DNA from 2 places in the Burkholderia sp. GW821-FHT14F03 genome. Region 1 is predicted to be linked to the other one. Evidence: riboswitches for the same ligand, from Rfam matches in the RefSeq annotation. Region 1 holds a riboswitch; the other holds the start of a gene.
What was found. Region 1 has a riboswitch for thiamine pyrophosphate ahead of thiC (phosphomethylpyrimidine synthase ThiC). Riboswitches for the same ligand answer to the same signal wherever they lie in the genome.
Positions count from the first base shown of each region.

Region 2: another riboswitch for thiamine pyrophosphate. It lies ahead of AC1RQF_RS21980 (FAD-dependent oxidoreductase); the one in region 1 lies ahead of thiC (phosphomethylpyrimidine synthase ThiC).

Region 1 is NZ_JBXAPG010000041.1:814-4,217, reverse strand. It holds gene thiC (phosphomethylpyrimidine synthase ThiC) at 1-1,800, opposite strand, end outside; TPP riboswitch at 1,959-2,077, opposite strand; gene AC1RQF_RS24740 (pentapeptide MXKDX repeat protein) at 2,236-2,514, shown strand; partial or broken gene AC1RQF_RS24735 (cytochrome b/b6 domain-containing protein) at 2,670-3,254, shown strand; gene AC1RQF_RS24730 (molybdopterin-dependent oxidoreductase) at 3,269-3,404, shown strand, end outside.
Region 2 is NZ_JBXAPG010000033.1:54,619-58,022, forward strand. It holds gene AC1RQF_RS21975 (ABC transporter ATP-binding protein/permease) at 1-1,284, opposite strand, end outside; TPP riboswitch at 1,525-1,648, shown strand; gene AC1RQF_RS21980 (FAD-dependent oxidoreductase) at 1,832-2,965, shown strand; gene thiS (sulfur carrier protein ThiS) at 3,000-3,197, shown strand; gene AC1RQF_RS21990 (thiazole synthase) at 3,231-3,404, shown strand, end outside.

The sequences.
Region 1 (3,404 bases):
CATCGAGCAGAAGTGCGGGCCGCACATCGAGCAGAAGTGCGCGACCTTCGCCGAATCCTTCGGCAGCGTCTCGTCGTGGAATTCGCGCGCCTTGTCCGGATCGAGGCCGATGTTGAACTGGTCTTCCCAGCGGAACTCGAAGCGCGCCTTCGACAGCGCGTTGTCGCGCACCTGCGCGCCCGGATGGCCCTTGGCCAGGTCGGCCGCGTGCGCGGCGAGCTTGTACGTGATGATCCCTTCCTTCACGTCGTCCTTGTTCGGCAGCCCCAGGTGCTCCTTCGGCGTCACATAGCACAGCATCGCGGTGCCGAACCAGCCGATCATCGCCGCGCCGATGCCCGACGTGATGTGGTCGTAGCCCGGCGCGATGTCGGTCGTGAGCGGCCCGAGCGTGTAGAACGGCGCTTCCTTGCACCACTCGAGCTGCAGATCCATGTTTTCCTTGATCAGCTGCATCGGCACGTGGCCCGGGCCTTCGATCATCACCTGCACGTCGTGCTTCCACGCGATCTGGGTCAGCTCGCCGAGCGTCTTCAGCTCGCCGAGCTGCGCTTCGTCGTTCGCGTCGTAGATCGAGCCGGGGCGCAGGCCGTCGCCGAGCGAGAAGCTCACGTCGTAGGCCTTCATGATTTCGCAGATCTCTTCGAAGTGCTCGTACAGGAAGCTTTCCTTGTGGTGCGCGAGGCACCACTTGGCCATGATCGAGCCGCCGCGCGACACGATGCCCGTCATGCGGTTCGCGGTCAGCGGCACGTATTGCAGGCGCACGCCCGCGTGGATCGTGAAGTAGTCGACGCCTTGCTCGGCCTGCTCGATCAGCGTGTCGCGGAAGATTTCCCAGGTCAGGTCCTCGGCCTTGCCGTTGACCTTTTCCAGCGCCTGGTAGATCGGCACCGTGCCGATCGGCACCGGGCTGTTGCGGATGATCCATTCACGGGTTTCGTGGATATGCTTGCCGGTCGACAGGTCCATCACCGTGTCGCCGCCCCAGCGGATCGCCCAGGTCATCTTGTCGACTTCCTCGCCGATCGACGACGTCACGGCCGAGTTGCCGATGTTCGCGTTGATCTTCACGAGGAAGTTGCGGCCGATGATCATCGGCTCCGATTCCGGGTGGTTGATGTTCGCCGGGATGATCGCGCGGCCGCGCGCGATTTCGTCGCGCACGAACTCCGGCGTGATCTCGGCGGGCGCGCCCGTGCCGTAGGCGGCGGCGCCGAACGCCTGGCCCGGATGCTGGCGGCCCATCATCGCGGCGAGCTTCGCGCCGTTCGGGCCGCTTGCCTTCAGGTTTTCCAGGTACTCGGCGCGGCGCTGGTTCTCGCGGATCGCGATGTATTCCATTTCCGGCGTGATGATGCCCTGGCGCGCGTAGTGCATCTGGGTGACGTTCTTGCCCGCCTTGGCGCGGCGCGGGTTGCGGTGCAGGCCCGGGAAGCGCAGCTCGGCCGTCTTCGGGTCCTGCGCGCGTTCGAGGCCGTATTCGCTCGTGAGGCCGTCGAGCGCCTCGGTGTCGCCGCGCGACTCGATCCAGCCCTGGCGCAGCGCGGGCAGGCCCGAGCGGATGTCGATCTTGGCGTCCGGATCGGTGTAGGGGCCGGAGGTGTCGTACACATAGATCGGCGGGTTCTTCTCGCCGCCGAAGCCGGTCGGGGTGTCGGCCTGGGTGATCTCGCGCATCGGCACGCGGATGTCCGGCTGCGAGCCCGCCACGTAGATCTTGCGCGAGTTCGGCAGCGGGGCAATGGCGGCGGCGTCGACGCGCGCATCGGCGGAAAGGAACTTGGGGTTGGCGTTCATGCGATCTCCTGTGTCGATCCGATCGAGCGCTGGGCGCTGGCTCGGGTGCAGGACCCGGGCCGGCGCTTCAGTACTTGCCCGGATCCCATGCAAAGCGAATGTGGGGCGCTAAGCAGGAGACGAGACTCGCGACGCGACGGGATTCATCTGAAGAACGACGGTGAAACCCGGACGCTTCCCTGCGCTGGCATTATCCAGATCAGGTTCAAAGGGTATTTCTCACCCGCCGCGCACCAAATGTCTGATCTGGCGCAAGGCAGGACCCCCGCGTTAGCAAGCGCACAAGATACACCGGGTCGGCGGCGGTTTCAACCGGGGACAGATCTTAAGTGCGGCGGCGGGGTGCGGCCGCGAAAATAATTTCATGGGCGGCTGTCAGATCGCGCGGTGTGCGCCGACCAATCGACTCCTCTAACAAGATGACGGAGTCATCCCATGAAACATTCCCTGTTGGCCGCCTGCCTCGCCGCGTTCGCGTTCTCTGCCGCAGGCGTCGCCCATGCGCAGAACGATGCGATGTCGAACGGCGCGATGGCGAAGGACGCCATGGCGAAAGACGCGATGTCCAAGGACGGCATGAAGAAAGACGCGATGTCCAAGGACGGTATGAAGAAAGACGCGATGTCGAAGGACGGTATGAAGAAGGATGCGATGTCGAAGGACGGCATGAAGAAGCCGATGAAGGACGACAAGATGAGCCCGATGTCGAACTGAGCGCCCGCGCGCTCCCCGCTTGGCCTTGGCCGTCCGCGCCCCCGCGCGGGCGGCGCTTTTTCGGGCCGGGGCGCGCGGGGCCGCCGTGACAGCCAGGAGGTCACGCGATGCATGTTTCCCATTCCCCCATGCGGCCGCCCGCGGCGCGCCGCGAACGCGTCGTCCACCCGGTCTGGGTGCGGGTCTGCCACTGGCTGAACGCGCTGGCGGCCGTCACGATGGTGCTGTCCGGCTGGCGCATCTACGACGCCTCGCCGATCTACGCCGGCTTCACGTTTCCGCACGGGCTCACGCTCGGCGGCTGGCTCGGCGGCGCGCTGCAATGGCATTTCGCCGCGATGTGGCTGCTGTTCCTCAACGGGCTCGGCGATCTCGCGCTGGGCGTCGCGACGGGACGCCTGCGCCGCAAGTTCTGGCCGCTGTCGCCGCGCGCCGTGCTGCGCGACGCGTGGGCCGCGCTGCGCGGACGGCTGTCGCACGACGATCTGTCGGTTTACAACGCGGTGCAGCGCGCCGCCTATGTCGCCGCGCTCGCGGATCTCACGCTGCTCGTGTTGTCCGGGCTCGTGATCTGGAAGTCGGTGCAGTTTCCGCTGCTGCGCGAGGCATTCGGCGGTTATGACCGCGCGCGCGTCGTGCATTTCTGGGCGATGGCGTTTCTCGTCGCGTTTTTCGTCGTGCACGTCGCGATGGCGCTGCTGGTGCCGCGCTCGCTCCTCGCGATGCTGCGCGGCCGTTGAAAGGAGTTCCGATCATGTCCATCCAGGACGACCCACCCGCGCGCAAGGCCGCGCCGCGGATCGATCGCGCCGCGCTCGAGATCGACGTGCGCAAGACGCTCGAACAACCGGCCCGTCGGCTGTTCGGCCGGCGCGTGCTGACGCTGGGCG
Region 2 (3,404 bases), on a different contig from region 1:
CAGCGTGCTCTTGCCGGCCCCGGAGGCGCCGCGCACGAGCCAGCGCGAGCCGGGGCGGATCGCGATGTCGCCGATCGTCGCGAGCGGCTGGCCGTCGGGCAGCGCGAGCCGCAGGCCGGCCGTCGCGACCCGGTCGGCGTCGACCTGGCGCAGCGCGATGCCGCCGTGGCCGTGGGCCGCGGCCTCGGCGCGCTCATTGTGCGACGCATGCGCGACGCGCTTGAATTCGCGCAGACGGTTGACGGTCGCGCGCCATTCGACGAGCGTGCCGTAGCTGTTGATGAACCACGAGAACGATTCGCTGACGGTGTCGAACGCGGCGCGGATCTGCATCAGCACGCCGAACGAGAACGCGCCCGCGAAGTAGCGCGGCGCGGCGACCACGATCGGGAAGATGATCGCGATCTGGCCGTAGAAGCTGAGCACGAACGAGAGCCGCTTGGTGTAGCGCATGATGCGCCACCAGTTGTCCTTGATGTGCGCGAACACGCCGTTGACGTTGTCGCGCTCCCTGCGCTCGCCGTCGTAGAACGCGATCTGCTCGGCGTTCTCGCGGATCCGGATCAGGCCGAAGCGGAAGTCGGCCTCGACCCGCTGCTGCTGGTAGTTGAGCGGCACGAGCTGGTGGCCGAACCAGTGCGTCATCAGCGAGCCGAATATGGCGTACAGCGCGGCGGCCCACACCATGTAGCCGGGGATCATGACCGGCGAGCCGCCGAGCGTGATGGTGAGCGCGCCCGCGAGCGACCAGAGGATCGTCACGAACGACACGAGCGTGACGACCGTCGACAGCAGGTCGAGGGTCAGCGCGAGCGTGGTGGTGGCGAACGACGCGAGATCGTCGCTGATCCGCTGGTCGGGGTTGTCGGCGAGGCGGTCGCGTTCGATCCGGTAGAACGCGCGCGCGCCGAGCCATTCCTCCAGGAAGCGCTCGGTGAGCCACTGCCGCCAGCGGAAGCCGAGCATCTGCCGCAGGTAGCGGCCGTAGACGAACAGGATGATGTACGCGAATGCGAGCCCGCTGAACACGAGCAGCAGGTGCGGGAAGTCGTGGACGTCCTTCGATTCCAGCGCGTTGTAGAACTGCGCGTTCCACTTGTTGAGCTTGACGTTGATCGCGACCATCAGCAGGTTGATCGCGATGATCGTGATGAACAGCGTCCAGGCGATCTTCCATTCGGACGAGACCCAGTAGGGCTTGATGAGCCGCCACGCCGACACGTCGCGCGCGGACGCGGCGGGATCGTGCGGATCGGGGCGGGCGGAGGGGGGCGATTGGCTCATGGGCGTCCTGATGAGTGGACCGGATACCGCGCCGCGCGCGGCGCGCCTGAAAACAGTGCCGCATGGCGGCGGGCGTGCGCCGATTGTGTGGGGCGCGGCTTAAACGGCCCTTAACGCGCGGGCCGGGCGCGACCGGACCCGGCCCGATCATCGGGCATTGTGCCAGCGCGGCGGGGCGTCGGGCGATTTTGCCGCAGGCGCCGGTTTGCGGCCGTTTCCGCTTTTATGGTCTAATGACCGCCGACGAAACAGGGGTGCTTTGCACGCCAGCCGCCCGGCGACGGGCGTGGCGCGACGAGGCTGAGAGAGACCCTTCGCACCCGATCCGGGTAATACCGGCGCGGGAAGTTTCCGATCCCGCCGGGCCGCGCTGGCCGTCATTCCCGTTTCGCCAGCGCCTCGCACGCCCGGCCGGCCCTGGCTGCCGGTTTCGTCCTTTTGGGTGCGCGCGCCGCGTGTTGCGGAAGGATTCGATGACCGTTCATTCTTCATTTGTATGTTTCCCGTGGTCCTGCTGTCGCGCTGCTGCGCGGGCGGGGGGGCGCTCATGACGCCGCTCGGATCGCAAGCCGATTTCGCGGTGCTGGGCGGCGGCCTGGTCGGTCGGCTGGTCGCATGGCGGCTGGCGGGCGAGGGCCATCGCGTCGTGCTCGTCGAGCGCGGCGACGCGGCCGGGTCGGGCGCGGCCGCCTGGGTGGCCGCCGCGATGCTCGCGCCGCTCGCCGAGGCGGCGAGCGCGGAACTGCTGATCACCGAACTGGGCGCCGCGTCGCTCGAGCGCTGGCCCGCGTGGCTCGCCGAACTGCCGGAGCCGGTGTTCTTCCAGCGCAACGGCACGCTCGTGGTCTGGCATCACGCGGATCGCGCCGAGGCGCCGCTGTTCGAGCGCCGGGTGCGCGCGAACGCGCCGGCGGCGCTGGTCGACGGCGGCTTCGTGCCGCTTGCCGGCGCGCAGGTCGACGCGGCCGAGCCCGCGCTCGGCGGTCGCTTCGCGCGCGGCCTGCTGCTGCCGCGCGAGGGCCAGCTCGACAACCGCCAGACCTTGCATGCATTCGCGGCCGGCCTGGCCGAGCGCGGCGTCGAGACGCACTGGAATACCGTGGTCGATCTCGCGACCGCGCCGGCGGCGCGCGTCACGATCGATTGCCGCGGGCTGGGCGCGAAGCAGGTGTTCCCGACGCTGCGCGGGATCCGCGGCGAGGTGGCGCGCGTGCACGCGCCGGGTATCGGCCTGAGCCGTCCGGTGCGGCTGCTGCATCCGCGCTACCCGCTCTACATCGCGCCGAAGGAGCATGACCTGTACGTGATCGGCGCGACCGAGGTGGAGGGCGAGGACATGTCGCCCGTCAGCGTGCGCTCGGCGCTCGAACTGCTGAGCGCCGCGTTTTCCGTGCATCCGGCCTTCGGCGAGGCGCGCATACTCGAACTCAACGCGCAATGCCGGCCGACGCTGCCCGACCACCGACCGGCGCTGGTCTGGGACGGCGGCGCGCGGCTGGCCGTCAACGGCCTGTACCGCCACGGCTTCATGATCGCGCCGGAGGTGGCGGATCAGGCGGCGCGTTTCGCGCGCGCGCTGCTCGAACGCCGGGTGACGGATGCCGATACGTTTGCCGCCTGGCGCGCCGACGCCCGCTGGCCGGCGCTGCTGCAACTGGGCGAGGTGCGCGAGCCCGCGTGAGCGCCGCGCCGAACCGATACCGACTTTTCGCATGATGGACATCCAGATCAATCAACAGATGCTGACCCTGCCCGACGGCGCGACGGTCGCCGACGCCCTCGCCGCGTACGGCGCGACGCCGCCGTTCGCGGTGGCCCTGAACGGCGCGTTCGTCGCGCGCACCCAGCACGCGGCGCGTGCGCTCGCCGGCGGCGACCGGCTCGATGTCGTGCATCCGGTGGCGGGCGGCTGACGCCGCCGCTTCCGGCCCAACCAGGATTCTTCGATGACGTCCCTTCCTTCCGCCGACGCGCTCACGCTGTACGGCGAAACCTTCGCGAGCCGCGTGCTGATCGGCACGTCGCGCTATCCGTCCCTGCAGTCGCTGTCCGACTCGATCGCGGCGTCGCGGCCGGGCATGGTGACGGTCGCGCTGCGCCGCCAGATGAACGCGGGCGCC